Regions from separate parts of the Neobacillus sp. C211 genome, predicted to be linked through region 2. Evidence: a T-box and tRNA genes for the amino acid it is inferred to sense, from the RefSeq annotation. Region 2 holds a T-box; the other holds one or more tRNA genes.

Region 1 (15,594 bases), on a different contig from region 2:
AAGTCACACCTTCCTTTAATTGTTTTAACAAAGCGATTGCCGCATGAATGCCTTGTTCGTACATATCAATATGCGGATATGTTTTAAATCCAAAATGAAGCGGTGTGTAATCAATCATTTTTCTGCTTAAATTGGCGTGCATATCCAGGGTCGTCGCAATCGGGACATTCTGTCCGATATGCTCACGAATTTTTCCTAGTAAATGCTCTTCTGGATCAAAGAGGTCCTCCACTACCATCGCTCCATGCAGTGCAAGCAATAATCCGTCCAGCCTTCCAGCCTCCCGGATTGACTGGAGCATTTGCTCTTCGATGATGGAATACGCTTCTGTTGATACTACGCCCGATGGGACCGCTGCCGCACAAAGCAGCGGCACGATTTCTACATCCTCTTCCTGTTTCAATACATCCAAAAACCCGCCCACTTCCGTTTTCGTACCAATATAGGCATCATAAATTTCATCGCCGATAAAGTAGCCTTCGTTTCGAAACTGTTCGATTTCTGTTTTCATCGGGCTAAAACTGTGGGATTCATGGTAAAAGAATGCAATACCGATGCGATAATTTCGCATGTTCTCCCTCCCTTCGTATTAGACATTAGCTTATCAATAGTTTGTATAGATGGACTTCCACTCTGTCATGACATCGAATGCATGATGGGAAACTTCACGGTGACCGTTTCCGGACATTTTCATGCCTCCAAATGCAACTCCCATTTCGGCATTGGATGTTCCGTTATTAATATAGACAAGTCCGCTTACTGCTTCCTTCGCAGCACGGTTCGCATAATGAAGGCTCTCTGTATAAATAGAAGTTGATAGCCCATAAATTGTCCCGTTATTTACCTCCATGGCTTCCTCATATGAATCTACTTCAATGATGGCAAGAACAGGACCAAATATTTCTTCCTGGGCAATGGTATCATTTAGTCTCACATTCTCAATGATTGTCGGTTCATAATAATAGCCGCCTAATTCTTTAACTCGCTGACCGCCTGATACAATTTTCCCACCTTCTTCAATCGCTGTTTTTACATATTTTTCGACTATATGAAGCTGGTCTTCATTTACAAGAGGTCCCACTTGTTTCCCTTCTTCAAGTCCATTTCCTATTTTCATAGATTTTGTTATTTCGACTACTTTTTGTATGAGCAGTTCCTTTACCGGATGCTCGACGATTACTCGGCTTGCCGCTGTACAGCGCTGACCAGTTGTCGTAAACGCTGATTTTACGATTCCGTCTGCCGCCTTGTCCAAGTCCGCATCCTTCAAGACGATCACTGCATTTTTCCCACCCAATTCCAATGAAATACGTTTTAACGTTTTACTGCTCATTTCAGCCAGCTTTTGTCCGACTTCAGTTGAGCCAGTAAACGAAATGACTTTTACATCTGGATGCTCTGCGAGGGTTTGTCCAACTGTTCTACCTGAACCGGTAATTAAGTTCACAACCCCTGCTGGCAATCCAGCTTCATCTAACACTTCCACAAAAATCTTTGCCGATAACGCAACCTCTGAAGCAGGCTTCCATACGACAGTATTACCAGCAATCAGAGCTGAAAAGATTTTGTAGGAAGCGAGCGCAACCGGAAAGTTCCAAGGGGTAATGCACGCCGCAACTCCAAGAGGTTCACGAACCATTCGTACGTTCCGGTCTGGGAAGCCGGCAGGGACAGTTTCTCCAAAGAGACGTCGTCCCTCGCCTGCCATATATTTAGCAGTCGCGATGACCACTCCGACTTCGCCTATAGACTCTGGCAGCACTTTGCCCATCTCCATTGTCATAACTCTAGCAAGTTCCTCTTTTCGTATTTCAAACAATTGGGCTGCTTTCGTTAAATAAGCCGCTCGTTCTGGAATGGGAGTGTTCTTCCATTGTGAATACGCTTCATTCGCTTTTGTGACAGCCTCATCCACTTGCTCTGTTGTGGCGGAAGCACATACGCCGACAAGTTCCCCCGTTGCCGGATTTAAGCTTTCAAAGTAGGACTGATCGGGGGCACTTACCCATTTTCCATTTATATAAAGATCTCCCTGAAGAATATCTGTTTTGATTTGACTTGACATAAACTTGACCTCCTTTTTCGTGGTATTCCGAGGAATCGGAAATTAGTTTCCGGAAATAGTTTCTGTTATCACATCTTCTAAAATCGTTAATCCTATATCTAGTACATCTTCTTGAATATTAAGAGGCAGCATTAATCGGATCGTTTGCCCGCTTACACCGCAGTTCATAATGAGCAATCCATTTTCCAGTGCTTTCGATTTAATTTTCGGTACAAAGAAAGCAGCAGATTGAGAATCAAATTCAATACCAATCATCATACCGACTCCTCGAACTTCAACAATGCCCGGTAAATGTCCTACCGAATTATGAAGTCGACTGACAATCTCGGCACCGAGTTTAGCACTCCGTTCTACTAGCTTCTCTTCCTCAATGACCTCAATGTTTGCCAATGCCGCAGCACAAGAAACTGGATTTCCTCCAAATGTCGAACCATGACCGGCCGTCGGCCATTTTTCATGAAGCTCACGACTTGCTACAATGGCACCAAGAGGCATTCCGCCGGAAAGGGCTTTTGCCAGTACTAAAATATCAGGAGTCACATTCGCATGCTCTGCCGCGAACATCTTGCCTGTACGGCCAAATCCTGTTTGTACTTCGTCAAAGATAAGCAAAATGCCGTGTTCCTCTGTAATCTTTCTTAACTCCTGCAAAAAGCTTGGCGGTGCCGGATAATAGCCGCCTTCACCCATTACCGGTTCAATGATGATAGCCGCCACACGTGAAGGATCCACGCGTAGATCGAACAATTTTTGAAGCTGATTCAAACAATACTCTTCAGCTTCTTCTTCTCTAATGTTTTTCAGCTGGCTGGGATACGGATATGGAACGTGATACACCTCACCTAAAATCGGTTCATAAAAACGGCGGTATTTAGAGCTTGATGCCGTAATGGCTGTTGCTCCTAATGTACGGCCATGAAACGATCCTTCAAAAGCAATGATGGCGGGTCTCCCTGTGGCCGCCTTTGCTAGTTTAAGTGCACCGTCGATAGCTTCAGCTCCCGAATTGGAGAAAAAGACAGTGTCTAGATTTCCTGGTGTGATTTGAGCAAGCTTTTCTGCCAAATTCGCTGCCGTTTCATAATAACCATAGTTCAATCCAAGATGAATCAAATTTTCAGCCTGCTTTTTAATGGCTTCCACCATTTTTTCGTTCGTATGCCCGACTGCATTGACGGCCACTCCTGAAACAAAATCGATATATTCCTTTCCGTCTGTCGTCCAAAATTTGGCGCCATGCGCTTTTTCAATGACAAGCTCCGTTACCCTTGTCATGACCGGTGATAAATGCTTTCGTGCTTTTTCTTGAATTTCGTTTGTTTTACTTTGTAATTTCATATGCCTCATCCTTTCTAAATTGGCCCTGGAATATCGATAATGATTCATCTAGTATTCTCACAATTTCATCAATTTCTATTTTCGTGACATTTAAAGGAGGACTGATGATAAAGTGCTCCCCCATGGTGCCGTCAATTGAACCGGAACCGGGATAAAAAACCGCACCGAGTTCCATCGCAATTCCATTCAATCTTTCAGCAGCTTTTTCAGTTGGTTTGAACAATAGATCCTGCTCACGATCCTTCACAAGCTCCATACCGATTAAAAGCCCTCTGCCCCGAACATCAGATATATAAGAATGTTTTTGCTTCAGTTCCATAAGACGGTTGAAAAGGTAGGTCCCTTGTTTTTTGACGTTTTCCAGCACCATATCTCGCTCATATACGTCTATTGCAGCAAGGCCCGCTGCCACTGCCACAGGATGCCCGCTATAGGTATAGCCGTGAATAAATTTCCCGTCACTGTTTTGAATGAGTCCATCGATTAACCGTTCATGAACAATCATTCCGGCCAGCGGAGCATATCCTGCCGAAACCCCTTTTCCAAACGTGATGATATCAGGTTCGATTCCAATCTGTTCTGTCGCAAAGTTGGTACCAGTACGACCAAATCCAGTCATCACTTCATCGATAATTAAGACGATTTCGTAACGATCACACAGCTCTCGAACTTTCTCAAAATACCCCAGCGGCGGTGGAACAGCACCTTGCTGGCTTCCGACAATCGGTTCGGCGATAAATGCCGACACGTTCTCAGGACCAATTTCTAAAATGGTTCTTTCAATATCCGTTACACACGTCCAGTTTTGTTTGGAGAGACAATCATCTTTTTGACGATCGTATGGACATCGGTGGCAGTAAGGAGAATAGACATGGGCATAGTTTAAAAGATTAGGAGTGTATGCATGCCTTCTTTTAACGTCTCCTCCTGCTGATAAAGAGCCGATGGTGTTTCCGTGATACGATTGCCATCGCCCGATCACCATGTGTTTTTGGGGTCTCCCGGCGTCCCTATGATATTGCCTCGCCAGCTTCAAGGCACTTTCATTTGCTTCGGAGCCTCCGGTTGTAAAATACACTTTATTTAAATGGTCGGGGGCCATTTTTCCGATTGTTTCAGCCAGTTCATGCAACGCTTTCGTCTCGAAGCGCATTGTATGGACGAAAGCTGCTTTTTTTGCTTGTTCTGCCATGGCCTCTCCTATTGAACTAATCCCATGGCCCAAGTTGGCTGCAACCGCCCCCGAGCAAGCATCCAAATATTTTTTCCCGTTCTCATCTATGAGATAGACCCCTTCACCGTGGGTAATAATCGGGTACTCCTTTTTTAAATCACGATGAAACACGTAGTCTTTTTTTATTCCATCCATCTTTCCACCACCATTGCCATTCCTAATCCTCCTGCCACACAAATCGTTGCAAGTCCATATTGCCGCTTTTGTTTTTCAAGCTCATGACATAATGTAGTGACGATTCTTGCACCGGAGCACCCAAGTGGATGCCCTAAGGCAATCGCTCCTCCGTTTACATTCACGTTATCTCCTTTTATGTCCCATTCTTTTAAACAAGCAAGACTTTGAGCGGCAAATGCTTCATTTAATTCAATCAAATCGATATCCTCCAAAAGAAGACCCGCTTTTTTCAAAGCAATTTGGGATGCAGGAACCGGACCAATTCCCATTTCTTTTGGTGATACACCCGCTGCAGCAAAGGAACGAATCCTTGCCATCGGGACCACTCCAAGTTGTTTCGCTTTTTCTTCCGACATCAACAGCAGCATCGAGGCGCCATCATTTCTTCCGGATGAGTTTCCGGCAGTTACCGTACCATCCTTTTGAAACACAGAACTTAATGTTCCTAACTTTTCAATGTCCGTCAATCTTGGGTACTCATCTATCGCAAAGTGTCTAATCCCCTTTTTTCCTTCCTTTACCGGAACAGGAATGATTTCTTCTTCAAAATGGCCCATTTCAATTGCACGTTTCGATTTTTGCTGACTCGTGAAGGCAAATTCATCTTGTTCACGGCGGCTAATGTTATATTTTTCAGCCAGCCACTCAGCTGTTTGCCCCATCGTGAAACGGCCGTATATCTCCTCCGGCTGCGATTTTGGCTGACTTTCCGTATTTGAATCATACAGCGTCATATCTCCCATCTTGTGGCCGAAACGAGTGCCAACCATATAATGAGGCGCTTGCGACATGTTTTCGACGCCTCCTGCTAAAACGACTTCCGCCTGACCAGTCAAAATGGACATCGCCCCGTTAATGACAGCCTGCATGCCCGAACCACACTGACGATGAACAGTATAAGCAGGAATCGATTCTGGAAAATGGGACTGTAATGCCGCGACTCTTGCAATATTCGGAGCATGCGCACTCTGCTTTGTTTGGCCGACGATGACTTCATCGACAATATTGGCACCGTATCCGGAAGCAGAAAGATTATTTTTCATGATGAGAGATACGAGCTCTTCTGGAGGCGTATCTGCCAGTGATCCGCCGAAGCTTCCGATAGCAGTCCGAAACGCATTTACGATTACAACCACTATGCAGTCACCTCATTGCCTCTATTGAAAGATTCAGCAATTTGAAAGGGTGCGTCCGTTTTCTGTTGAACTTCCTCAAGGGATATTCCAGGGGACAGCTCAATAAGATGAAGTCCATCTTCCTTTACAGCGAACACCGCCAAATCGGTAATAATTAAATCCACTATTCGTTCCGATGTGATCGGATAGGTTAATTCCTTGACAATTTTTGACTCTCCCTGGTTAGAAGTATGCATTGTTGTTACGATTACCTTTTTGGAGCCTTCCAATAAATCCATCGCCCCGCCTACACCAAGAACACTTTTTCCTGGGACGGCCCAGTTGGCGATCCGGCCAATTGCATCGATTTGCAGCACACCAAGAATCGAAACGCTTACATGTCCGCCGCGAATCATTGCAAAAGAGGAAGCGCTATCAAAATAGGATGACCCTTCCAATACTGTGACAGGAAGTTTTCCTGCATTGACAAGATTTTGGTCAATATCCTCTGGATCAGGCGTAGGACCTACTCCAAGAATGCCGTTTTCAGAGTGTAAAAAAACTTTAACATCTGATGGAATGTAATCAGCCACCAGCGTTGGAATCCCTATCCCCAAATTGACGATATCCCCATCCTTCAATTCCTTCGCCGCTCTTGCAGCAATGTATTGTTTCACGTTCAAGCTAGTTCCCGCCCTTCACAACGATAAAATCAACGTATAAATGAGGAGTCACAATTTCTTCAGGAGAAATTTGGCCTACCTCCACAATCTCGTCCACCTCGGCAATAACCACATCCGCAGCTGTTGCCATCATCGGATTGAAGTTTCTTGCCGATTTGTTGTAGATGAGATTTCCTAATTGATCCGCTTTTTTCGCTTTAATTAAAGAAAAATTGGCTTTAAGCGGCTCTTGGAACACATATTTTTTACCGTTAAGGGTACGCTCTTCTTTGTTTTCGGCGATTTTTGTTCCTACGCTGACCGGTGTATAAAACCCTCCTAGTCCCCCACCACCCGCTCGAATGGCTTCAGACATCGTTCCTTGAGGGAGAAGCTCCACTTCCATTTCCTTATCCTGATAAGCCTTAACCACCTCCGGGTTGCTTGTAAAATACGAACCTATCGCTTTTTTCACTTGCTTTTGCCGTACTAAAACTCCAAGACCTCTGCCTGGTTCACCAAGGTTATTACTAATAATCTCTAAGTCTTTCACTTTCGTTTGCGCCAAAGCGGCTATTAAACTAAGCGGACTTCCTACAAGTCCAAATCCACCTACCATAATTCGAGAGCCGCTTTTAACCTTTTTTACAGCTTCTTCGCATGTAATCAGCTTGCTCATGTTTTTTTATCCCTGCCTCTCCATCGACTTTTGTGGGTGTAACAGTTCGGTAAAATAAAAAACCGAGCAAAACATAAATCTCTATAAAGAATGTCGTTCCAACGAACATTCCTTACAAAGAGTTCATGTTTGCCCGGTTTTAATAAGACCATGGGAAGAGGTCATCTTCCCACTTTATTATAACCAAACGTTATGTATTCATTTGCTTCACATTATCCCAGTAACGTTGAACTGCAGCTTGTAGAGCAACAATGATCGCTTGCTGGGATGGAGCAAAATAAAAACTTTGAATTCGTTTAATCAACTGCTCGACACCGTCTTCAAGACAGTAGCCTATCAGCAGTTTTTGAAAATAATTTTTAGTTAGTTCAGTTACGAATGTGAATTCAGCTCCGATAATCTTATGATCTTTCAGATTCACTTCGAGAACAATTCCCGCATGCTTATACATTTCATACATGGAAGTTCCCTGTGGAGCTTTTGCATATCCTGTAACAATCACTGTTTCCAGTGTTTGCATGCTATAATCCACCTTTCAAAAATCCACTGAACATGTTTCTAACACGAGTATACGGGTCAGAATAAACAATGTCAATGTGAATATTTTAAATTTTCAAAAATGTTAAAGCGCTTTCACTAACAAGAAAGAGCTTACGACTATTTTTTAGACCTATACACAATAAATAGATTATTCTCCCCTGTATGTTAAAATCCTTCTAGAAAAATTTTAAATTTTTACCAACCACGTTCCTGCATTCGCGCTTCAGGAGACAGAGTTGAAATCTCAATACCTTTCATTGCAATTCCAAGATTTTTTGAAATCTCTGCAATTAGTTTATAGTCCTTATAGTGGGTTGTTGCTTCCACGATAGCTCTAGCGAATTTTGCGGGGTTATCAGATTTGAAGATTCCAGAACCAACAAATACTCCATCAGCACCTAATTGCATCATAAGTGCAGCATCAGCAGGCGTTGCTACTCCACCAGCTGCAAAGTTTACTACAGGTAGACGTCCGTGACGCTTAATCTCTAGAAGAAGTTCATATGGTGCTCCAAGTAGCTTAGCCTCTGTCATCAATTCATCTTCACTCATTGTAGCGACTTTACGTACTTGTGCATTTACCTTACGGATATGGCGAACAGCTTCTACGATATTACCAGTTCCCGGCTCTCCTTTTGTACGAAGCATGGATGCACCTTCACCTATACGGCGTGCTGCTTCGCCAAGATCTCGGCAACCACAAACAAATGGAACAGTGTAATCATTTTTATTTAGATGGTACTCTTCATCTGCTGGTGTTAAAACTTCACTCTCATCAATATAATCAACACCCATTGCTTCAAGTACTCGGGCTTCTACGATGTGTCCGATACGTGCTTTTGCCATAACTGGAATAGAAACCGCATTCATAACTTCTTCAGTAATTCGTGGATCTGCCATTCTTGCTACTCCGCCACTTGCACGGATATCAGAAGGAACGCGCTCCAATGCCATTACAGCTACCGCTCCAGCTTCCTCTGCTATTTTTGCTTGCTCAGCATTCACAACGTCCATAATGACGCCGCCCTTTTGCATTTCAGCCATACCTCTTTTTACACGATCCGTACCTGTTTTCATTATTAAGCCCCCTTAGATGATTTTAAACGTATCTACTTCTTTTAACAGGAAAATCTCTAATTTTCACTTATAAACTTGCAATTACCGTGCCAATATTAAAAACACCTATTTGTTCACTATTTGTGGAAACAACATGCAAAATTTATTGGCACTATCCTTGTTTTTTTTGCACGTAAACCGCAAAAATTTTGTTGAATTTTAGAGGTTTCTCTAAGGGAAACGGCCTTATATTCAAGATATATATTTAAACGCTTGTTTCGGTGATTGGTTCCTTTATTTTTTTGAAAAATGTTGTAAATTGTATAGATTGAAAGCATAGTGGCTGTTGCAATCGAAAGAATCAGGAGATTATAGATTGGGTTAATGGTTACCCCTAAAACATGATAATTTGTTCCCCAGTTAAAAAATGTTTCTAACGGAGTTCCAGGTTCTGGTAATACACTGTAGAAATAAAATGAAGGCACTCCATGACTGATGAAGATGTTATTAAAGAGTAATGATAAAGCCTAATTTCCCGCTTGCATTACGAAGTGATTAGGCTTTAGTAACTTTATCATTCATGTCTGTTAATTAATTTTATAAGGATACGGATAAACATCATTAGAAAAAAGGTACTGATAAACGTGTGTCTCCAAGTCCAAGTATGATATTCAATTAAATCAGTATATCTTTCCAAAAGAACCTCAATGATCGTTAAAACAGAGGTATACAATGCACATTTCAGAATAATGCTAGGATATCTTGAATAATAAGTTGCTTGATAAAAGTAAATACAGACAACTGGAAATAAAAGATTTTCATAAAGAATGCTAGAACTGAAATAGTTACTTAAAAAGCTTATTGGATATTCAATCATTTTTCTTTCTACAACAAGAACACCAAGAAATGTGGAGAAAAAAGAGGTCAATAAGAAAATTAAAATCAAATCTTTAATTGGTGGTTTTCTTAAACTATAAAAGAATAAGGCGATTCCTATTATAAGTAGTGACCATAAAATGATTCTTTCCATGGATAATCAGTCCTTCAAAAATCGATAACTTTCTCATCAGTCATTATAACCAAAATAAAAATTAAATCTTTATCATTTAGAAATTTCTCATTTTTAAATTTAATCTTCAAGAATCTGGCCCGATTGCAGAACAAAAAAATCCTGCATATCAATACAGGATTTTTGATCAAACCTTTGTAAATTATCAAACTTTATTCCTAAACAGTGTGACTTTTTTATAAACATCTTGACTTTATTTCAAAGACACAACTGTCGTAGGCAGCTAAGAAACAAAGTAAATTAGGAGGCATCTTTTTAATAGATTTTTCTATGAACTGTATCGGTAAAGAAATAATGTATCGAACCTAACAAAATGATTATGTTATTTCCCACTTTTTATTACAATCTTCTCATCTTTTATGACGGAAAGCACTTGCTGAAAGCCTTGAACAGCTTTAACTGGCCTTTTGTGCGAATTTTACCAGACATGATGGCTGATAATATCCCTGTTTCTTTGGCCAACAGCCGAATCCATGTTTGACTGTCTGCAATAAGTTGGAAATCTGCATCCCCGATATGTCCCTTTTCCACAGTAAGGGTCTTGTTCTTAATGATAACCGTTGCTTGAGCATTTTCTTCTCCAGTAAATGTAAAATGATAGGTAGCAGCTAAATCTTTTGCTTGATTTCTTTGAAACATATGAGGAAGCACTTGCAAAAACGCCCGGATTGATTTCGATCGTAAGCCGTTGCTCACCGGCCGAACTTGTTTATGGGGAAAACGCTTTTTGACATGATCCTCAGCGTCGGAATTCGGCACAACATACACCATTTCGCTTTTATCCTGTAGTGGTTTGACAACGTCCTTCAAAAATTTCTTACGATCGTCAAGAAACTCACCAATTACATCTTCTCCAGCAGGACAAACGGACAAACAGTAGGCCGCTTTATAGCTAGCCCCAAAAGAAAGGCTCTGCCACATAGATGCTGTTTCTCCATCATTTACTTTGTCCCTGTATACTTTAGAATTTTTGCTGTCGGTAATCTTCTCCACCCAATCGGTGAAGCCGCCGGAAAATTCTCTATAGTTGTGCGTATAACAGGCGGAGAAATTAAAATGACCATCAGCGCCAATGGCTCCTACCGGGCAGGCAGCTACGCACAATTTGCACTCCAAACACGGATTATAAACAATGGGCTGACTTTCCGAAGTCATATCTGCATTTGTAAGGATCGTACCTAACAAAATAAAGTTGCCGAACTTGGGATGAATGACATTTCTATGGATGCCGATTTGCCCAAGTCCAGCCGCAACCGCAATTGGTTTATGCGAGATGACCCATGCTTTTCCGGTACTTTCCTGCTCCATCGGGAATCCTGCTGGCGGATTCAATGCTTTGATGCCTTGCTCTTCAAGCTCTTTCACGATTTCATGTCCGATAAGCGTTACGTTATCGACAACATGATGAAATTCCGTATTTGCAATGGATCGAGCTGTCGAACGCAAGGGCTCGCGGTTCATTTTACAGACGAAACTAATAAGCGTCCTAGCTTCAGGAAACAGATTCAAAATTTCTTTTCGTTGGTCCTCAAGTTCGTTTCGGTCAATAGAGACGAATCCAACATCGTCGGCTCCTGCATGTAGACATAAATTCCGCAACCATTGTGTATCTATGCGCCTGCCTTCGGTTCCCTGCTTAATTTCCTTTTTCTTGTAATATTGTTTTACGGTAGGATGATCATTTATTGTCACCTTTTTCATGGCACTCAACTCCTTAGTCGTTCAATTTAAGGCCCATCCGTTAGTACTACCCTGTTTGATGGCCTGCCCAATCATTCGAAGTCGTGCATTCCATACAGACTTCGTAAAATTGATTTTTAGTTCTAGCGTTGTGAATGTCTCCCCTTCGCTGAGGGTAGATGCGTAGGCTGTTCTCATCGCTGTATCAGTAGCATCGCAAAGTACGCCGGCGTGAAGCTTTCTTACCAAGGCTCACAGAACTTGTAAGGAAAGCTTATCGGCACGGTCAAGACTTAAAGTTTCTTTCTTCTTGCTCATCGATGATCAGACGACATCCACTATGACAGCATCCTTGTCAGATTTCGTAGCATCGCCTTCTAAGTATTATAGATAGTTACAGAGACCGATCGGTCTCTTTTAGAGTGAAAAAAAAAGCCATCACCGGCTTCTTTTTTAGGACTGCTAGGCACAGTTCTGAGCAAGAAACGATCTAAGATGATGCACAGCTCTTTTCATGTACTCTTGGTTCTTGTAAAGTTTGCTAAGTGCTAGCGCCCCCTCCAGCGTGGAGATAAACACGGTCGCCACAAACTCGGGATCCACTCCTGGTTTAACCTCACCCTTCTTTATGCCTTCCTGAACAAGATTACGAACCATTCCGAGCAAGCCATCCATTGCTTCACGGACTTTATCTTTAAGCAATGGGTCTGCGTCATCTGCCTCAATGGCAGCATTCATAATCGGGCAACCTCCCGGGAACAATTCTCTTTCAGCAATCCCCTCGAATACGGAAACAATGGAAAGAAGACGTTCCATGCATCCTTGTTTGCCTGCCATTGCTTCAGAGAAAAAATGACTCATCGTGTCAATGGAAAAGGAAAAAGCGCTCAACATTATTTCCTCTTTATTTTCGAAATGGTTATAAATCCCTCCTTTTCGAAGACCTGTCTCGTGCATGATGTCGGAAATAGAAGATGCCCTATATCCTTGGCTATTAAAAAGTTTCGATGCTTTTTCTAAGATCAGGGCTTTAGTCTGTTCTCCCTTGCGATTAACCATGAATCTATTTGCCTCCGTTTGAAAAAGGTTTACGAAATTTGTAAGACCATTCGGTCTTTTTTATTGTACGATTAGGTAGTATCTTTGTAAAGTGCAAAAAATAATAGGCATATAAAAAGGCAGTAAGTTCTTTTATTGCTACAACAAAACTGATTGTTTTAGAAAGACTCATTTTAAAGATGCAAGTAGCTTTAGCTACACCAGCTTCTTTCGCAACACTATTAAAGTTAACAGTCTTAGAACTCTTTGTAGTGGGAGCCCATTGAATGGAGTTTAGATGAAATGGCGGTTGGTTATTTAATGCGAAATATAAGATTTTTAATAATCAAATTAATTTATATAAAAAAATGAACATCTGTAAAGGTTAACAGGTGTTCATTTTTTGGACGGTTTAAATCTTTTATAAGGAGAATAATTTACTCTTGAGGAACATTTTTTTAAAAGGTAAATGAAATATAAATTAGAAACTACAGAAAATGAAAAAAATCCTAACACCATATAGATGTTAGGATTTTTTGATGACCTGTGAGGGATTCGAACCCACGACCCCTTCCCTGTCAAGGAAGTGCTCTCCCACTGAGCTAACAAGTCATATTTAATTAAACTACATTTCTAATTATATAAATTTTTTCGGTAATGTCAATAGTTTAATTAAATTCAATGAATTACATTTCTCTTATAACCCTAAAAAAGAACATTAGTTCTATTTACTTTGAATAAAGAACAAATGTTTGGGTATAATAATAACATATGTTAAAGAAAGGGGCGATTCACATGGATGGGCTTTTCATCCGTTCAATCGAGGAAAAAATTCCATTAGAAATGATTTATTTAGCCGAAAACCAAGAACTTTCACAACGGAAGTTGATTGTGAAGGAAGTTCACGACGAATACATTCGTGCGTATTGTTTGCTGCGCAAACAAATGCGCACCTTTAAACGGGAAAATATATTATCGATTATGCCTGATTCTCGCACCAAACAACGCTACCTTCACTAATCCTTCTCTTACCTACATTCACATATCATTCTTCCCAACTATCTTTAAAAGCATTTCCACTTTAGTTTTGTTATAATGCAGTGGTAAAGATCGAATTATTGGGGGAATCATTGCATGGAATTTCCAAAAGGCACAATGAAGGAACTTACCTTTCACAGCAGGGAGCTTGGAGAAGATTTACAGCTTCTCGTTTATCTCCCTGCAAATTTCTCACCGTTATATAAGTATTCGTTGCTGATTGCCCAGGATGGCAGGGATTATTTTCAACTTGGCAGAATTCGCCGATTAACAGACGAGTATCTTTTTGAAAAGGAAATTGAAAATTTAATTATTGTTGGGGTACCCTATAGGAATGTAGAGGACCGCCGCAGGAAATACCATCCTGAAGGCGAACAGAATCAGCAATACATTCGCTTTCTTGCCCATGAATTAGTTCCGTATTTAGATCAAGAGCTTCCAACTTATCAAATGGGCTTGACCAGAGCGCTTATAGGAGATTCTCTGGGCGCAACTGTTTCGTTAATGGCTGCCCTTCAATATCCTCATACATTTGGAAAAGTCCTTCTACAATCTCCATATGTGGATGAAAATGTATTGAATTCGGTCCAGAACTTCTCGGATGGACAGCTTTTACAACTCTATCACGTAATAGGTAATCAAGAAACTGAAGTTCAGACTACAAATGGCAAAATTGAAGATTTCCTGACCCCTAACCGGAAGCTTTCAAAAATAATTTCAGAAAAACCCATTACATATTTTTATGAAGAATTTAACGGGAATCATACTTGGACCTACTGGCAGCCTGATTTAAGACGGGCTCTTAAAATGCTATTTTAATCTTATTAGAATATACCTCAAGATAAGTCGTTTAATATTTTTAGAAAATTTGCTATAATATCAGGAAGGTTAATTTTTTGTTTTTGTTAAAAAAGGTCAGTTCATCAAAACGGAGGTATACGTATGAAATTTGGAGTTGTTATTTTTCCATCAAAAAAACTACAGGACTTAGCTAATTCCTATCGAAAACGTTATGACCCGCATTATGCTTTAATTACACCTCACCTAACATTGAAAACTGGATTTGAAGCGTCTGAAGAAGAAGCAAAGGAATACGCTGAAAAGTTACGGAGAGTAGCTGCTAGCCATAAGGCATTCACATTAAAGACTTCAAAAATCAGCTCTTTTCAGCCTGTAAATAATGTTATTTATTTCAAAGTAGACAAGACAGATGAACTTTCCGCCTTGCATAATGAAGTCAATCAAGAGTTTACGGAGCAAAACTTAGAATATGCATTTGTTCCGCATATCACGATTGGTCAAGAGCTATCTAATGATGAGCATTCTGATGTTTTTGGATCACTGCGTATGACTAAGATTAATCATGAAGAAACGGTTGACCGTTTCCATCTACTTTATCAATTAGAAAATGGTTCCTGGACCGTTTATGAAACATTTCGTCTTGGAAAGGAATAGTTTAAGTGAAAGTCAAGATTGTAGAAAATCAAAAAGAACTTGAAGATGCCTATTCAGTTAGGAAAATCGTTTTCGTTGAGGAACAAAATGTCCCTCTCGAAGAGGAAATTGACGCCTTCGAGGACGAGGCAAAGCACTTTGTCATGTACGATGAAGGATCTCCAATAGGAGCCGGTCGATTTCGTTTCGTTGATGGCTATGGAAAAGTTGAACGAATTTGTGTATTGAACAAGGCAAGGAAAACTGGTGCAGGAAAAACGATTATGAATGCAATCGAGAACTATGCGCTTCAAAAAGATATTCATAAATTAAAGCTAAATGCTCAAACACATGCCATTCCCTTTTATGCAGGACTTGGTTATGAGATTGTCTCAGAGGAATTTATGGATGCTGGAATTCCTCATAAAACGATGGTAAAAGAAATATAAATTAAGGAAGCACTTGGCGC
Region 2 (15,594 bases):
TCGACCACACCTTTTTTTAACAAGAAGAATACTCCGCCACCCGATTCCTACCAGCCCTTTTCGCCACCCATTGGATTAAAAAAATAAGCATCTCATTAATGACAATTGGCATGGATGCAACCACACAGGTTAATAACAAAAATGCAAAAATATCTAACAAATGTCCAGTGAAATTGGGAGGATATGCCTTATAGATGAACCAGGTTCCTGCAGGGACAAACAAGAGCTAGGCAAGAAAAATAGCATTCTTGAAGCTCGGTTTTACGTTCATGCTTATCCTCCTCTCAGTCTTATTTAAATATAATTATTTTACCATCATAAAAATTAACTTGTCATAAAGAATTTATCGTATTTTTCAAACAGTTAGTCAAAAATGGTTTTACCTCTGAAATAAAGTAGAGGGAACCCGTTATGACTAACATGCTGTTGTTATCTATATTTTGGATCTCTTCTATAAGAAAAGGACCCCAGTCATTGACTGCCAATTTGTTGGGTGATTGGCTAATTTTGAGTAATTCTTCCGCTTTTGCTGCACGTGGAAAATCGAAGCTGACAAAGGTAAGTTGGGAAGCCAATTGGTCCAGCTTGGCAATCATTTGATCAAGTTTTTTATCCGATAGCGCGGCAAACACGATCTGAATACTGCGATTTTGATATCTAGTACTTAATTCGTGTGTTAGAGCGGAAATTCCCTCGTCATTATGGGCCCCATCAATAATCACAAGTGGACTTTCAGAAACGATTTCAAATCTCCCTGGCCAGTACGCCTTTTTTAAGCCCGTACGAATAGATTTCTCTGTAATCAGGAATGAACCTTTTTGATTTAAAAATTGGGCGGCCATGACAGCAAGTGCGGCATTTTCTGTTTGATGCTGACCGATCATCCTGATTTCTAATTGGGCGATGGGTTGAGGTTGAGTGATGACATCAAACACTTCACCATTAGAAAGGGATTTATGAGCACTAATCGAAAATTCCTGATTTAAGCGGTAAAGAGGTGCTTTTTTCTTATTTGCTTGGTCCTCAATTACCTCGATCGCCCCTGGATGTTTGACAGCCGTAAAAATGGCGGTATGCTCTTTAATTATCCCTGCTTTTTCAAAAGCAATTTCCTCATAGGTGTTGCCGAGGATGTTCGTGTGATCAAGACCGATATTGGTAATGATCGAGGCTAATGGCTGGATGATATTCGTTGAATCAAATCGACCGCCTAGACCGACTTCAAAAATGACAACGTCAACCTTGTTCATAGTTGCGAAATAATGGAACGCCATCGCGGTGATGACTTCAAACTCAGTCGGCCCGCCAAGCTCTGTTTCTTCTAATTCGTCCGCCAATGGGCGAATGATATTTGCTAGTTGGAGCAGCTCCGCATCTGATATGGCTTTCCCATTTACACTAATCCGCTCATTGAACTGTTCAATATAGGGCGAGGTGAAGGTACCCACTGAATACCCACCTGCTTCAAGAATTGAACGCAGAAAAGTAACGGTGGAGCCTTTACCATTTGTACCGCCAATATGAACCGTCTTCATTTTCGTTTCTGGATTACCAAGCTTGTCCATCATCCATTCCATCCGCTTTAACCCCGGCTTGATTCCCAGCCTTAACCGCGCATGAATCCATTCTAGGGCTTCTTTATATGTAGCAAACATTCGTAACACCCCATCTATATTTTAATGTTTGATTAATATTTACTTCTAAAGTGGAATCTATTTTTTGATTCGCTGATAAAATCCAATTTTCGCTGATATATTAGACGTTTCCGCTGATATATTCCTGAAAACCGCTGATAAATTGTAATCTCTGGCATATTTGCATCAAACATGTTGATATTGTTTTCAATGTCTTAGTAATAAGGCGAGACGAATCCTCAGAGAATTCGCCTCGCCAAACTAATTATTACCCTCTTAATTCTTTAATTCGTGCTTCGACAATCGCTCTTTTTTCGCGATAATCATCTTCCTTGGCACGCTCTTCGGCTACAACACTATCAGGTGCCTTTTTCATGAAGCCTTCATTGCTTAGTTTCTTCTGAACTCTGTCGACTTCTTTATTTAAGCGTTCAAATTCTTTTTCCAGTCGGGCAATTTCTTCATCAATGTTAATCAAGCCTTCAAGCGGCAGGATGATTTCTAATCCAGTAATCACGGCAGTCATTGCTTTTTCAGGCGTATCAAGTTCAACACCCATTTGTAATTCTTCTGGATTACAGAAGCGTTCTATATAGCCGCGGTTATTCTCGATAGCTTTGAGAACTGTTTCATCCTTCGCTTTAACAAGCATTTTGATTTTCTTACTCATTGGTGTGTTTACTTCAGCACGAATATTCCGAACCGCGCGAATCATCTCGACGAGCAGTTTCATTTCTTGAGCTGCTTGGTCATCAGAATGAGCTGGATTTACTTCAGGCCAAGCTGCAGTCGTAATTGATTCACCTTGGTGAGGAAGGTTCTGCCAAATTTCCTCGGTGATAAATGGCATGAATGGATGCAATAATCGCATTGTTTGATCTAATACATGTGCCAGAATCGAACGAGTTGTTTTCTTCGCTGCTTCATCTTCACCATATAGCGGCAATTTCGCCATTTCAATATACCAATCACAGAAGTCATCCCAGATAAAGTTGTATAATGCACGGCCCACTTCACCAAATTCATAACGGTCAGATAGTCTTGTCACATGTTCAATCGTTTCATTTAAACGTGTTAAAATCCACTTGTCAGCAACCGATTTTTCCCCGCTAAAATCAATCTCTTCGTAGGTCATTCCGTCCATATTCATTAACGCGAAACGGGAGGCATTCCAAATTTTATTGGCAAAGTTCCAAGTTGACTCTACTTTTTCAAAGCTGAAGCGTAAATCTTGACCAGGTGAACTTCCTGTTGACAGGAAATAACGCAATGCATCAGCACCGTATTTTTCGATGACATCCATTGGATCGACACCGTTTCCAAGTGACTTACTCATTTTGCGTCCCTGTTCGTCACGAACGAGACCGTGGATGAGAACATCTTTAAATGGTCGTTCCCCTGTAAACTCGATGCTTTGGAAAATCATTCTGGATACCCAGAAGAAGATAATATCATAGCCTGTTACTAAAACATCGGTTGGGAAGTAGCGCTTGTAATCGTTCGCTTCAGTATCAGGCCAGCCCATGGTTGAAAAAGGCCATAGCGCGGAGCTGAACCATGTATCAAGTACGTCTTTATCCTGCTCCCAGTTCTCAGCGTCTGCCGGTGCTTCTGTACCAACGTATACTTCACCTGTTTGCTTGTGGTACCAAGCTGGAATTCGGTGACCCCACCAAAGCTGTCTCGAAATACACCAGTCGCGGATATTCTCCATCCAACGTAAGTAGGTCTTTTCAAACCGGTCTGGGACAAAGTTTACTTTTTCATCTTTACTTTGCAGGGCAATCGCTTCATCTGCGAGAGGCTGCATTTTAACAAACCACTGGGTGGAAAGATACGGTTCAACAACTGCACCGCTTCGTTCGGAGTGCCCTACGGAATGCGGATGCTCTTCAATTTTGAAAAGAACACCTTGTTCCTGCAAGTCCTTAACGATTTGCTTACGGCATTCAAAACGGTCGAGTCCTTTATACTTGCCAGCTCTATCATTCATCGAACCGTCTTCGTTCATTACGAGAACTCGCTCTAGATTATGACGATTACCCACTTCAAAATCGTTCGGGTCGTGTGCTGGCGTAATTTTTACCGCACCAGATCCGAATTCCATATCCACATAGTCATCACCAACGATTGGAATTTCACGGCCAACAATTGGGAGGATAACAGTTTTGCCAATCAGGTGCTTGTAGCGGTCGTCTTCTGGATGAACAGCAACCGCAGTATCACCAAGCATCGTCTCAGGACGGGTCGTAGCCACTTCAATCTGTCCAGAACCATCGGCAAGCGGATAACTCATATGATAAAAAGCACCTTGAACATCTTTATAAATGACTTCAATGTCGGATAGAGCTGTTTTAGTGGACGGATCCCAGTTAATAATATATTCACCGCGGTAAATGAGACCTTTTTTATAAAGGGTAACAAACACCTCTTTAACGGCATCAGATAAGCCTGCATCCAGCGTGAAACGCTCGCGGCTATAATCTAAGCCTAAGCCCAGTTTCGACCACTGCTGGCGGATATGGGAAGCATATTCTTCCTTCCACTTCCATGTTTCCTCAACGAACTTCTCTCTTCCTAGATCGTAGCGGCTTTTTCCTTCATTGCGAAGTTTTTCTTCTACTTTAGCTTGGGTAGCAATCCCAGCATGGTCCATCCCTGGCAACCAGAGAACGTCATACCCTTGCATCCGCTTCATCCGGGTCACGATGTCTTGAAGCGTTGTATCCCAGGCATGACCTAAATGAAGTTTCCCGGTAACGTTTGGCGGCGGAATAACAACTGTGTACGGCTCTTTGGCCTCATCGTTTTTTGCTTCGAAAAACTTACCCTTTAACCACCATTCATAACGGCCTTTTTCAATCGTTTGCGGATCGTATTTGGTAGGCATTGTTAGTTCCTTTGTTTCCATTGTAAAATTCCTCCTTTGATTCCTTTTCCACATAAAAAACCCCATTCGTCATAAAAGGACGAATGGAGTTTGCTTCGCGGTACCACCTTTTTTCCAATCCAAAAAACGGATTGGCACTTATGTAGATAACGGATTTAGTCCGTCTTCAACTATTAGGATTTTAAAAATCCGTTCGCAGAAGAAGCTCGTGGGCGACCTTCCGACTTTCTGCTTAGGAAAACTTCCAGCTAGTGATTTCCCTCTCTTGAAGCAGGTTTGTATCGTACTCTTCCCTGTCTTTGCTTATATAATTAAATTATATAGTTATACTACCGAAAAAAAGGGTTTGACGTCAATAATGATAACCACTTTTTTTATTTTTTATACTATATGCCGTTTTTTTGGAGAGTTCTCCGCACTTGTGGAATATACATAAAGAAAAATATATGCCAGATTTGTAAAGGGGGGTTGTCGATGAAAAGAAATTTCAATAAATTTAAATACCAACCCTGGTTTAGAACCTGTCGGAGAGTTTGCGCACAGTTAATTATTCCGTTTGTGATCTTCCAATTTATTCGAACACTCATCATTCCAACGTTTTTTGATATCTTATTATTAACAGTTTTTGTTGCCATAGCCGTGTCACTATATTTCGAAATCGTTTAAGGAGCCCATTTTGCAGATGATTACTGCGGCTGGGCTCCTTCTTTTGCTGCGGCGGCGGCTGCCTGCGCATCCATTTCGGTCATTCTCATGACGACATATTCGGAATTTTTCAAATGCCAGTAGCGGTGCTGCAGCTGACGGACATATTTTAATTCATTCTTTGGACGCGACTTTCGATAGTAGCTTTCTGCCACTTGAATGATTGGAATCGGAAGCGCTAAATAGCTGTAGAATAATAGCTTTTCATCTGCTTTAAATGGAAAGTATTTAAAGTAATGGTATACCCAGTCAATGGCTGTGTCGCTGCGCTTCGGGTTGGTATTTAAGGCACGTGATAAATAGGGAAGGAGATCGTGAATCGGTGAGCCGTAGTGAGCATTCTCAAAATTAATAAAATAACCGTACCCTTTATCATCATACAAGAAATGCTCGGGTGACAATTTTCCGTGCGTAATAACCATACGGGCCTTTTCATCGTCTTTCGTTTTTTCATACCATTCTTCAAATTTCGTTTTCGAAAATCGGAGCGCCTGGCTGATTTCATTGTAATAAAGGCAATATAACAATTCAAACGGCGACATATAGGTCTTTTTTTCACATTCGTCGATGAAGCCATCGAGAAATGCCTGTTGTTTTTCATGCTGTTGAATCGTCTTTTCATAGTGCTCAGTCCGCTCTTCTTTGTTCAAGGTAATTTCTTGGGCGGATAGGGTATGAAGACGAGCGAGTTCACGAAAAAGCTGTTGATCTTTTTGCTGCCGGTCTTCCTTGTGTTCATTCGACATCCACGGCATTAAGTAATAAAGATTGTTCTCGTGTAAGACCGCATACCTGCCGTCCATCGTAGGGTAAATGGGAACGATGCGATTATACCCTTTTTGGTAGAGAAGATGAACATGGCGAATGAAGTCGGTCCCGGTCGCAGGGTCGATTTTTTTTAAGGCAAACGTCCCTTTATTTGAATAAATCTTCTGAACGCTGCCGAAATCCTCTACAAAATGAGGCTCAACAAGGTAGTTTTTTAAGATGTGAGCAAATGTGTTTAGTTGATTCGGGTTACTCAAGAGTACTCAACTCACTTTCAAATATAAAAGCGTATGCGCCCGTTTAGCGGCGTATGGACTGGAGCACTTTGACTGTGTATGAAAAGAAGGTGAGCAGGTCAAAGTAACCCGCTCATCTTTTAATAATTATTTTTTTGTAAGGCTGCCGGGAATATATAATACTTGACCTTCAAATATGTCTTGGCTAAGTTCAAGATTGTTGATGCGCATGAGGTTTTGTACCGAAACATCATATCGATCTGCCACGCTGTTAACGGTATCACCCTTTTGGACGATACAAACTTTTACTTTCGCCTGGGCAGAACTTTCATCCTTCCTTGCAAAAAATTCAGTTAATGTCATGCTTTTCTTTTTTGGTGTTTTTTTCTTTTTTATATTCTTTGGTGGTGCTTCTTCATGTACGGAAGAGCTTTCCTCTGCTGGATTCACTTCTTCCTCAAACTGGACAGTTGAAGGTGGCGCTGGCTCTACTCCAACCACTTCTGGCTGGATGGTCTCAGCTGGCTGGCTAGCTTCACTTCTTGCTTCTTGGAAATTCCATGTAGGTTTGCTGGCTTCACTTCTTGTTTCTTCGAATTCCCAGGCTGGTTTGCTGGCTTCACTTCTTGCCTCTACGAAATCCAAGGATGGTTTATTGGCTTCACTCCTTGCCTCTACGAGATCCAAGGATGGTTTGCTGGCTTCACTTCTTGCCTCTACGAAATCCAAGGATGGTTGGTTAGCTTCTTCCTCAACGTCTTCCTGTGGTTGATAATTGAAGGTCGGAAACTTCGGTAAAATTTCCACACTCTCGTCTTCTTCTTGTGGTTTTCTTGCCTCAGCTTCAAACAAGAAGTTATCTTGGTAACTGCTATGAACTGATGCAAGTTCGTCTTCAATTTCCTCGTCATCTTCCTCAAAGAACTCAATTTCAGAGCGAGGGATAAGCTCAAGTTCAACTACTTCTTCCTGCGGTTGTTGTTGTTGCTTCTGTTGTTGCTCAATTCCGTATAAGCCGCTAATGGTCAGTTCAGCTGCTAGCTTGAGGCAGCTGCGCTCAGGAATCGAATAATCAAAGGATTCGACGAGGACATCGATATCATAGATACTTTGGATTCGATTATTGGGGATCGTGATATCGACAGGGAATCGATGTGAAAACTCACAGTTTCCTCCCTCTCGTGCATCGACCCTCTCTACAAACTTTTGCGATGTTACATTTTCATCTTCGTTTTCATTGGTAGGTTCGTAACTTTTATATTCGCCTGTGAGTTCTAGCGAACCTCTTATGGTTACGTACTGATCGTTTTCTTGGATGGTAATGTCTGGGTCTAGAGAAATGGAAACAAGCTCTTCGACTTCCTGTCCTTTTCTAAACCACAATGACTCCTCCAAAGAAAATCGTAGGCACGATTGATTCTCCTGAGACAAAGCGACTCCTCCTTTCGTTTCCTTCACTCAAAATCACTATGTCACTTACACTCTATGAACCAAGGCTTTTATTTATGATAAAAAAGAGAGTTTCGTCTGGAAAAGAATCGAAGTATTTAGGAATGGAGGGGGATTGGAGTTTTATTTAGGGGTGGGAGCTGGTTTGGGGTTTGGGTTTCGGATGGTGGGGGGGATGTATTGGGTGGATTCCGCCAAGTTGCGTTCGGATTCCGCTGAATTTCTGAATGATTCCGCCAAACTTGGACTTTATTCCGCCAACTTTAACAATAATTCCGCCAAAACTCGGATGATTTCCGCCAAACTGCTTTTTAGTTACCTATTTTTAGAGTACTCAGACCTTGATTTCTTTGATTTCCAGGGGATTGCTCTTCTTATAGTGAGGGCGGATTCCGCCAAGTTGCGTTTGGATTCCGCTGAATTTCTGAATGATTCCGCCAAACTCGGACTTTATTCCGCCAACTTTAACAATTATTCCGCCAAAACTCGGATGATTTCCGCCAAACCCCATTTTTGAGCTACTCTCGAATGTTATAAAAGCCGGTCCCCGAACTGCCTCAACTAATTAAGTTTCTAACTACACAAAAAAACACCCACCAAAAAAGTGGGTGCCGGGAACCATCTTATTTAAGCTTCGAAAAAGCAATCTCTGCTGCACGGATTGTCTTTTCAATATCCTCATCGGAATGCTCCGTAGATAAGAACAAACCTTCAAATTGTGAAGGCGGCAAGAAGATCCCTTGAAGAGCCATCTCGCGATAATAGGCTGCGAAGAATTCCAAATTGGATGATCTTGCTACCTCATAATTAATGACAGCTTCATTGGTAAAGAAGAAGCCAATCATCGAACCTGCACGGTTAAATGTTATTGGAATATCATATTTTTCAGCAGCAGCCTTAAAGCCTTTTTCCAGTAAGTCACCCTTACGGATAAACTCCTCATAATGTGCTGGTGTTAATTGGCTTAACGTTTCATAGCCAGCTGTCATTGCCAATGGGTTACCAGACAGGGTTCCTGCTTGATAAATCGGACCGCTTGGAGCAATTTGCTTCATGATTTCCGCTTTACCGCCATAAGCACCAACAGGAAGGCCGCCGCCGATTACTTTTCCAAGACATGTAATATCCGGAGTGATATTGAAATAGCCTTGTGCACAATTGTAGCCTACACGGAAGCCAGTCATTACTTCATCAAAAATAAGCAATGCGCCGTGATCGGAAGTAATTTCACGTAGACCTTCTAAGAATCCTGGCAGTGGTGGAACTAGTCCCATATTACCGGCCACAGGTTCAACGATAATACACGCGATATCGTCGCCAAATTGTTCGAAAGCAAACTTCACGCTCTCAAGGTCATTGTATGGCACTGTGATCGTATTTTTCGCTACACCTTCTGGAACACCAGGGCTGTCAGGTAAACCAAGTGTTGCCACGCCTGAGCCCGCCTTAATCAAAAGGGAGTCCCCATGACCATGGTAACAGCCTTCAAATTTCAAAATCTTATTCCGGCCCGTATAGCCTCTGGCTAAACGAAGCGCACTCATCGTTGCTTCTGTACCTGAAGATACCATCCGAATGACTTCGATTGATGGTACACGCTCAATGACAAGATTAGCTAGTTTATTTTCCATTAAAGTAGGTGCACCGAAACTTGTCCCAAGTTCTGCAACCTTTTTTAAGCCTTCTACCACACGGTCATTCGTATGGCCGAGGATAAGCGGCCCCCATGAAAGAACATAGTCAATGTATTCATTGCCATCTATATCATAGATTTTAGAACCTTTTCCTCTTTCCATAAAAATCGGGTCCATATTCACGGATTTAAATGCACGAACCGGGCTATTCACTCCGCCTGGCATGATGGTTTGGGCTTCTTTAAATGCTTCAATCGACTTCGTATAAGAACGCATTCTGTTCCCTCTTTTCAAATTATTGGTCTTCTTTTAACCAGCGAACTGCATCTTTGGCAGCATAAGTAATAATAAGGTCAGCACCTGCACGTTTCATACCCATTAACATTTCAAGAACCGTGTTTTTCTCATCAATCCAGCCGTTTTGGGCAGCGGCTTTAACCATTGCATATTCTCCGCTTACATTGTAAATAACAATCGGTAAATTAAAGGTATTTTTCATATCACGAACAATGTCAAGGTATGGCATACCCGGTTTCACGATTAGGAAATCGGCACCTTCCTCCACATCGGATTCTGCTTCTCTAAAGGCTTCCATCCGGTTAGCAGGGTCCATTTGATAGGTCTTGCGATCGCCAAATTGCGGCGCACCTTCCGCAGCTTCACGGAAAGGTCCGTAGAATGCCGATGCATATTTTACGGCATAAGACATGATCGGAATCTCTGTAAAGCCTGCTTCATCCAATCCCGCACGGATCGCCGCAACAAAGCCGTCCATCATGTTAGATGGCGCAATAATGTCTGCACCTGCTTTCGCTTGAGCAACTGCAGTTTTTACAAGCAATTCAAGTGACTGATCATTTAGAACCTTCTCCCCTTCAACTACTCCGCAGTGCCCATGGCTAGTATACTCACAAAGACATGTATCCGCAACGACAATGATCTCTGGGTATTTTTCTTTGATAAAACGGGTCGCCACCTGGACAATTCCATGGTCATGAAAGGCTTGCTCACCGCATGCATCTTTCGTTTTTGGAATCCCAAATAGGAGAACGGATTTAATTCCATGGGCAACAATATCTTCCATTTCAGCTTCCAAATGATCCATCGATACTTGGTATACTCCAGGCATGGATGAGACTTCCTTGCGAATATTCTCACCTTCATAAATAAATAACGGATAAATAAAGTCCTCCGCTTTTAAGTGATTTTCTCTAACAAGTGAGCGCATGCTCGCACTTGAGCGTAAGCGGCGATGACGTTTAAATTGAAGTTCCATTTATTATTCCTCCATATCTAAATAGGCAATCGTACTGTTAATCATTTCTTTTACGGTGTACTCTTTTGGTGAGGCATGGACCATTAATCCATAAGCACGTAATTTTTTCTCGGTAACCGGACCGATACAGCCAATGATGCAATTTTTCAGCTGCTCATCCAATCGATACTCCTTCACGACATCCATTAGATGGTCCACCGTTGAAGGGCTTGTAAACGTGAGGATATCCAGTTGGTTATCTGCTAGCATATTAGCCAGCCTCAGGCGGCTTTCGTCGGGCATATAGGTTTCGTAGATCACAACCTCATCGACCAAGGCACCGGCCCCTGTTAAGGATCTGGCGATATATTCTCGGGCAAGGTTTCCTTTTGGAACGAGCACCCGTGAACCCTTATCAATCAATGGGATAAATTCCTCTACAAACGTTTCCGCAACATAAGCTGACGGGACGAACGCTGGAGATAGCCCTCTTTCCATCAAAACCTCTGCTGTCTTTTTGCCAATAACAGCGATTTTCGGAAACGCTTCGCTAACCCCTTCCTCCTTTAAAAAAGAAAAGAAGGTTTCAACGGTTACGTTACTCGTAAAAATAATCCAGTCATATGTATCAAGAACCAGCAAAGCTTCGTGAAGGCGCTGATTTTTTTCTATCGGACGAAAGGCAATAAGAGGGATTTCGATTGGAATCCCTCCATACCTTTCTACAAGTTGTGAAAAGGATTTTGCTTGATTTTCTCCTCTTGGAATAAGAACGGTTTTATCAAGCAAAGGTAACGATTGGATCATTGACCTTCGAGCTCCCGCTTTACCTTATCAATTAGGTCTTTCCCACCTTTTTGAATTAGTAAGTCAGCCGCCTGAACACCAAGCTCTTTTGGATTTTGTCCTCTAACTTCTTCTTTAATGATTTCATGTCCTTCTGGTGAAGCCACTAAAACATTTAGGACAATTTCATCATTTTCAGCTACATAGGCGAAGCCGGCAATTGGTACCTGACACCCGCCTTCCATTTTTTGAAGGAAGGCACGCTCTGCACGAACTGCTCTTTCCGTTTTCTGGCAAGTGAATTTTTCAAAAAGTTCGAGAAGTTCTTTATCATCTTCACGGCATTCGATCGACAATGCTCCTTGACCGACAGCAGGAATGCATAGATCGGCATCGAGGAATTCGGTGACAACATCAGAAGCCCAGCCAAGACGGTAGAGGCCAGCTGCAGCTAAAATAATCGCATCGTATTCTTCTGTTTCTAATTTTGCTAATCTTGTATCCACATTCCCTCGGATCCATTTAATCTCTAAATCTGGACGGACTGCTAATAGCTGTGCACTGCGGCGAAGACTGCTTGTCCCGATAATTGCACCTGGTTTTAAATCTTTTAACTTCACATGACCTCTTGAAATTAGCGCATCACGGTGGTCCTCACGAAAAGGAATGCAGCCAATTGTAAGTCCTTCTGGTAAGACAGCTGGCATATCTTTCATACTATGAACGGCCATATCAATCTCTTTATCAAGCATTGCTTGCTCAATTTCTTTTACAAAAAGTCCTTTGCCGCCAACTTTCGAAAGGGTAACGTCAAGGATTTGGTCCCCTTTTGTGACGATTTCTTTTACTTCAAAATCAAAGCGAGGGTCCAACTTTTTTAGCTGATCCATCACCCAATTAGTTTGTGTTAATGCCAATTTGCTTCGCCTAGAACCTACAATTATTTTTCTCATGATTGCGACCTCCTGAGGTTATGCGCTACGCATACCATAAATGAAAAGATGATAATTGACCAAATAAGAAAAAGTTAATTAAAACAATTAAAAAGGCAGCTGTATTCCAAATTGCTAATTTTCTTCCCGATAGATTTTTCACAATTCGAAGATATAAAAGAATACTATAGACGGTTAATAACAGAAATGAACCGATGATTTTCATATCGTACCATGGCATCCCGGGTACCTTAAGAAAGGCCCACTGCAATCCTAAGATGAGACTGAGCAGAAGCATCGGAACACCGATTACGGCCAATATGTAGGATGATTTTTCAAGCTTATCTAAGTCGGCCAGTCGTAAGAGTCTAGTTCCCCATTTTTTCCTTTTTAATAAATCATATTGAAGCAGATATAATGTCGAAAAAACGAATGATAATGAAAAGGCCCCGTATGAGAGGATCGCCATCGTAATATGAATCAAAAGCAGTTCAGAAACAAGCTGCTTCGCCATGATATGCGAACCATATTGCATCGGGGCAAATGTATGAATCGCCATGACCGTAAAGCCAAGTATATTCGTGAAAAAGACGATAAAATCGACTCGTAATAAATGATTTATACCAATTGACAATGTGACTAATATCCAAGCATAAAAATAGAGTCCCTCAAAGATAGTTAACACAGGGAATCTGCCTGTTTTATACATATAGATTCCGAGAAAGACGGTTTGCAAAACCCATACAAATGCAAGTAACCAGAAAGCAATACGGTTTGCCTTCCGGTTATGATGTAGAAAATCGAAAAAATATAACAACACACTGAAGGCATATAGAACAACGGTTAATTCATGAAGCCTTGTCATAAAGACATTAAACATAGAACATACCCCTTATGACTGAAAGGAAGCCTGCGGTGTTGTAACCGGTATTTGATTGGTTTCGGCTGCTTTCGAATGTTGTTCTTCAACAAGCTCTTCAATATTAAAGATCTTCATGAAAAGGTCCATTGCTTGATTTGCATCAGGTCGCGCAGCCAATTCTTTCGCTTGTAATATAGGGTCTTTTAAGAGCTGGTTGATGATACTTTTTGTATGTTTATTTAACACTTTTAGATCACGCTCTGATAAATTTGGCAGCTTTCTCTCCAAACTAACCATGGTTTCCGATTGGATTACATGTGCTTTTTCTCTAAGCGCCGAGATAACCGGGACCACTCCAAGCATACCTAGCCATTGCTTGAACTCAACGATTTCTTTTTCAATCATGAGCATGATTTTTTCAGCCGCCTTCTTACGTTCTTGCAGGTTGGCCTCAACAATCCCCTCTAGATCATCGATATCGTATAAAAAAACATTTTCAAGTTCAGCTATTCTTGGATCCAAGTCGCGCGGTACTGCAATGTCCACCATAAATAACGGCTTACCCTTGCGCTTTTTCTCGACCTTGACCATCATTTCTTTTGAAATAACAAAGTCTTTTGCACCGGTTGAACTGATCAGGATATCTGCTTCCGCCAATGATTTCTCTAATTCAGCTAAGGATCTTGCTTTGCCGCTGAAACGATGAGCTAAGTCTTGTGCTTTTTCATAGGTCCGATTGATAACTGTAACTTTCTTCACACCGTTACCATGCAGGTTTTGGGCAGCCAATTCGCCCATTTTTCCTGCGCCAAAAATTAACACATGTTTATTAGCAAGTGAACCAAAAATCTTCTTCGCCAATTCCACTGCGGCATAGCTGACAGATACAGCATTCGCACCAATATCCGTTTCTGAATGCGCGCGTTTGGCAACGGTAACCGCTTGTTTAAATAAGTGGTTAAATACGGTCCCCGTAGTTCCAACTTCCTGCGCTAGTATAAAGCTCGTACGAACCTGGCCAAGGATTTGTGTTTCTCCTAAAACCATGGAATTAAGTCCACAAGTAACGTTAAATAAATGATCAACTGCGCCATCGTCTTCATACACAAATAAAAACGGAGAAAATTCTTTTTGTTCTATCCCGAACCATTCTGACAGAAATTCTTTAATATAATAGCGGCCTGTATGTAATTGATCCACAACCGCATAAATTTCCGTACGATTACATGTAGACAAGATGATATTTTCTAGGATGCTTTTTTTGGTATTTAATTTTTTTATGGCCTCCGCAAGATCAGCTTCATTAAATGACAACCGCTCACGAATTTCCACAGGGGCAGTTTTATAGTTAATACCGATCACTAATGTATGCATTTGAAAGGACACCCCCAATAGATATTGCAACTTAACTAGTATGATTATATCATGAGCAATTTCGACTTTTGCTCGAAAAATGTGAACAGAAAACGAAACTATATGGTAATATATTTAAGTAAAGTCGAGTAATGCTGATCCCGATAGGGACACATTAACAAAGTTTCCTTTAGACTTTCTTAATACCCATAACTATTTTTTTAAATACTTCCTTATGTACAGTACCAAAAAAATGGACGAGATTCAAGTGAACCTTACTGGAAGCGGTGTTTTTAATGAAGAATCAACGAATTTTTCCTGGGATCATTCTTATAGGCTTTGGAGCTTACTTCCTATTGCAGCAAACTGGGATCACTATTTTCCAACAATTTTTCACATGGCCGACCTTACTTATGATTGTTGGAATTGCCTTTTTAGGTCAAGGGTATTCTGCTAAAGAGTCTGAGGCAATACTTCCTGGGGTCATTATGGCTGGATTTGGACTTCACTTCCATCTTGTCGGTAAGGTGTCCTTTTGGCCTAGTAACAATATTGGTATGTTAATTTTAATCATTTCAATCGGTTTTTTTCTGCGATTTCAAAAGACGAATTCAGGATTGTTCCAAGCATTCCTCTTTCTTATTTTAGCAATCCTTCTGTTATTTTATGATAAAATTACTGCCTATTTTGATTTACTTCAAAATGGGATGAGTTTTGTGTGGAAATTTTGGCCCGCTCTTCTCATTGTGGTTGGTATTTATTTTCTCCTAAAGAAGAAAAAATAACGCCTGGCGCTTATGCCCAGGCGTTTATTTTTTACATAAAACTCTGTAGAACAGACCATGCTTCGTCTTTTCCTAAACCAGTTTCCGATGAGAAAAGAACCATTTGGTCATTTTTATCAAGATCTAAGGTTTCTCTTACTATTTTTAAATGCTTTTGCCATTTGCCTTTGGGGATTTTATCTGCCTTGGTAGCAATGATGACACAGGGAATTTCGTGATGCTTTAAAAAATCATACATCATGACATCATCCTTTGATGGTGGATGTCTAAGATCAACAATTTGAACCGCCGCTTTTAATTGCTCC

Evidence for each region. The T-box of region 2 lies ahead of ACSU6B_RS07030 (valine--tRNA ligase). A T-box ahead of a tRNA ligase gene usually reads a tRNA of that ligase, here a tRNA-Val.
Region 1: it encodes a tRNA-Val, which carries the amino acid that the T-box ahead of ACSU6B_RS07030 (valine--tRNA ligase) is inferred to sense. The anticodon was not compared.

What each region holds. Positions count from the first base shown of each region.
Region 1 is NZ_CM122574.1:191,502-207,095, forward strand. Features, by position in the region: gene ACSU6B_RS00990 (M81 family metallopeptidase) at 1-571, opposite strand, end outside; gene ACSU6B_RS00995 (aldehyde dehydrogenase family protein) at 605-2,065, opposite strand; gene ACSU6B_RS01000 (aspartate aminotransferase family protein) at 2,108-3,403, opposite strand; gene ACSU6B_RS01005 (aspartate aminotransferase family protein) at 3,387-4,772, opposite strand; gene ACSU6B_RS01010 (thiolase family protein) at 4,760-5,950, opposite strand; gene ACSU6B_RS01015 (3-oxoacid CoA-transferase subunit B) at 5,950-6,612, opposite strand; gene ACSU6B_RS01020 (CoA transferase subunit A) at 6,614-7,270, opposite strand; gene ACSU6B_RS01025 (DUF3870 domain-containing protein) at 7,461-7,790, opposite strand; gene pdxS (pyridoxal 5'-phosphate synthase lyase subunit PdxS) at 8,006-8,890, opposite strand; gene ACSU6B_RS01035 (CBO0543 family protein) at 9,441-9,896, opposite strand; gene ACSU6B_RS01040 (SCP2 sterol-binding domain-containing protein) at 10,293-11,636, opposite strand; gene ACSU6B_RS01045 (hotdog domain-containing protein) at 11,658-11,864, opposite strand; gene ACSU6B_RS01050 (TetR/AcrR family transcriptional regulator) at 12,078-12,674, opposite strand; tRNA gene ACSU6B_RS01055 (tRNA-Val) at 13,194-13,265, opposite strand; gene ACSU6B_RS01060 (hypothetical protein) at 13,449-13,673, shown strand; gene ACSU6B_RS01065 (alpha/beta hydrolase) at 13,788-14,510, shown strand; gene ACSU6B_RS01070 (YjcG family protein) at 14,634-15,146, shown strand; gene ACSU6B_RS01075 (GNAT family N-acetyltransferase) at 15,152-15,574, shown strand.
Region 2 is NZ_JBPXRO010000005.1:105,182-120,775, forward strand. Features, by position in the region: gene ACSU6B_RS07025 (bifunctional folylpolyglutamate synthase/dihydrofolate synthase) at 333-1,655, opposite strand; gene ACSU6B_RS07030 (valine--tRNA ligase) at 1,903-4,545, opposite strand; T-box leader at 4,597-4,833, opposite strand; gene ACSU6B_RS07035 (hypothetical protein) at 4,999-5,190, shown strand; gene ysxE (spore coat protein YsxE) at 5,211-6,254, opposite strand; gene spoVID (stage VI sporulation protein D) at 6,381-7,691, opposite strand; gene ACSU6B_RS07050 (hypothetical protein) at 7,798-8,199, shown strand; gene hemL (glutamate-1-semialdehyde 2,1-aminomutase) at 8,306-9,592, opposite strand; gene hemB (porphobilinogen synthase) at 9,612-10,592, opposite strand; gene ACSU6B_RS07065 (uroporphyrinogen-III synthase) at 10,596-11,378, opposite strand; gene hemC (hydroxymethylbilane synthase) at 11,375-12,310, opposite strand; gene ACSU6B_RS07075 (cytochrome C assembly family protein) at 12,336-13,169, opposite strand; gene hemA (glutamyl-tRNA reductase) at 13,182-14,525, opposite strand; gene ACSU6B_RS07085 (LiaI-LiaF-like domain-containing protein) at 14,801-15,289, shown strand; gene yihA (ribosome biogenesis GTP-binding protein YihA/YsxC) at 15,321-15,594, opposite strand, start outside.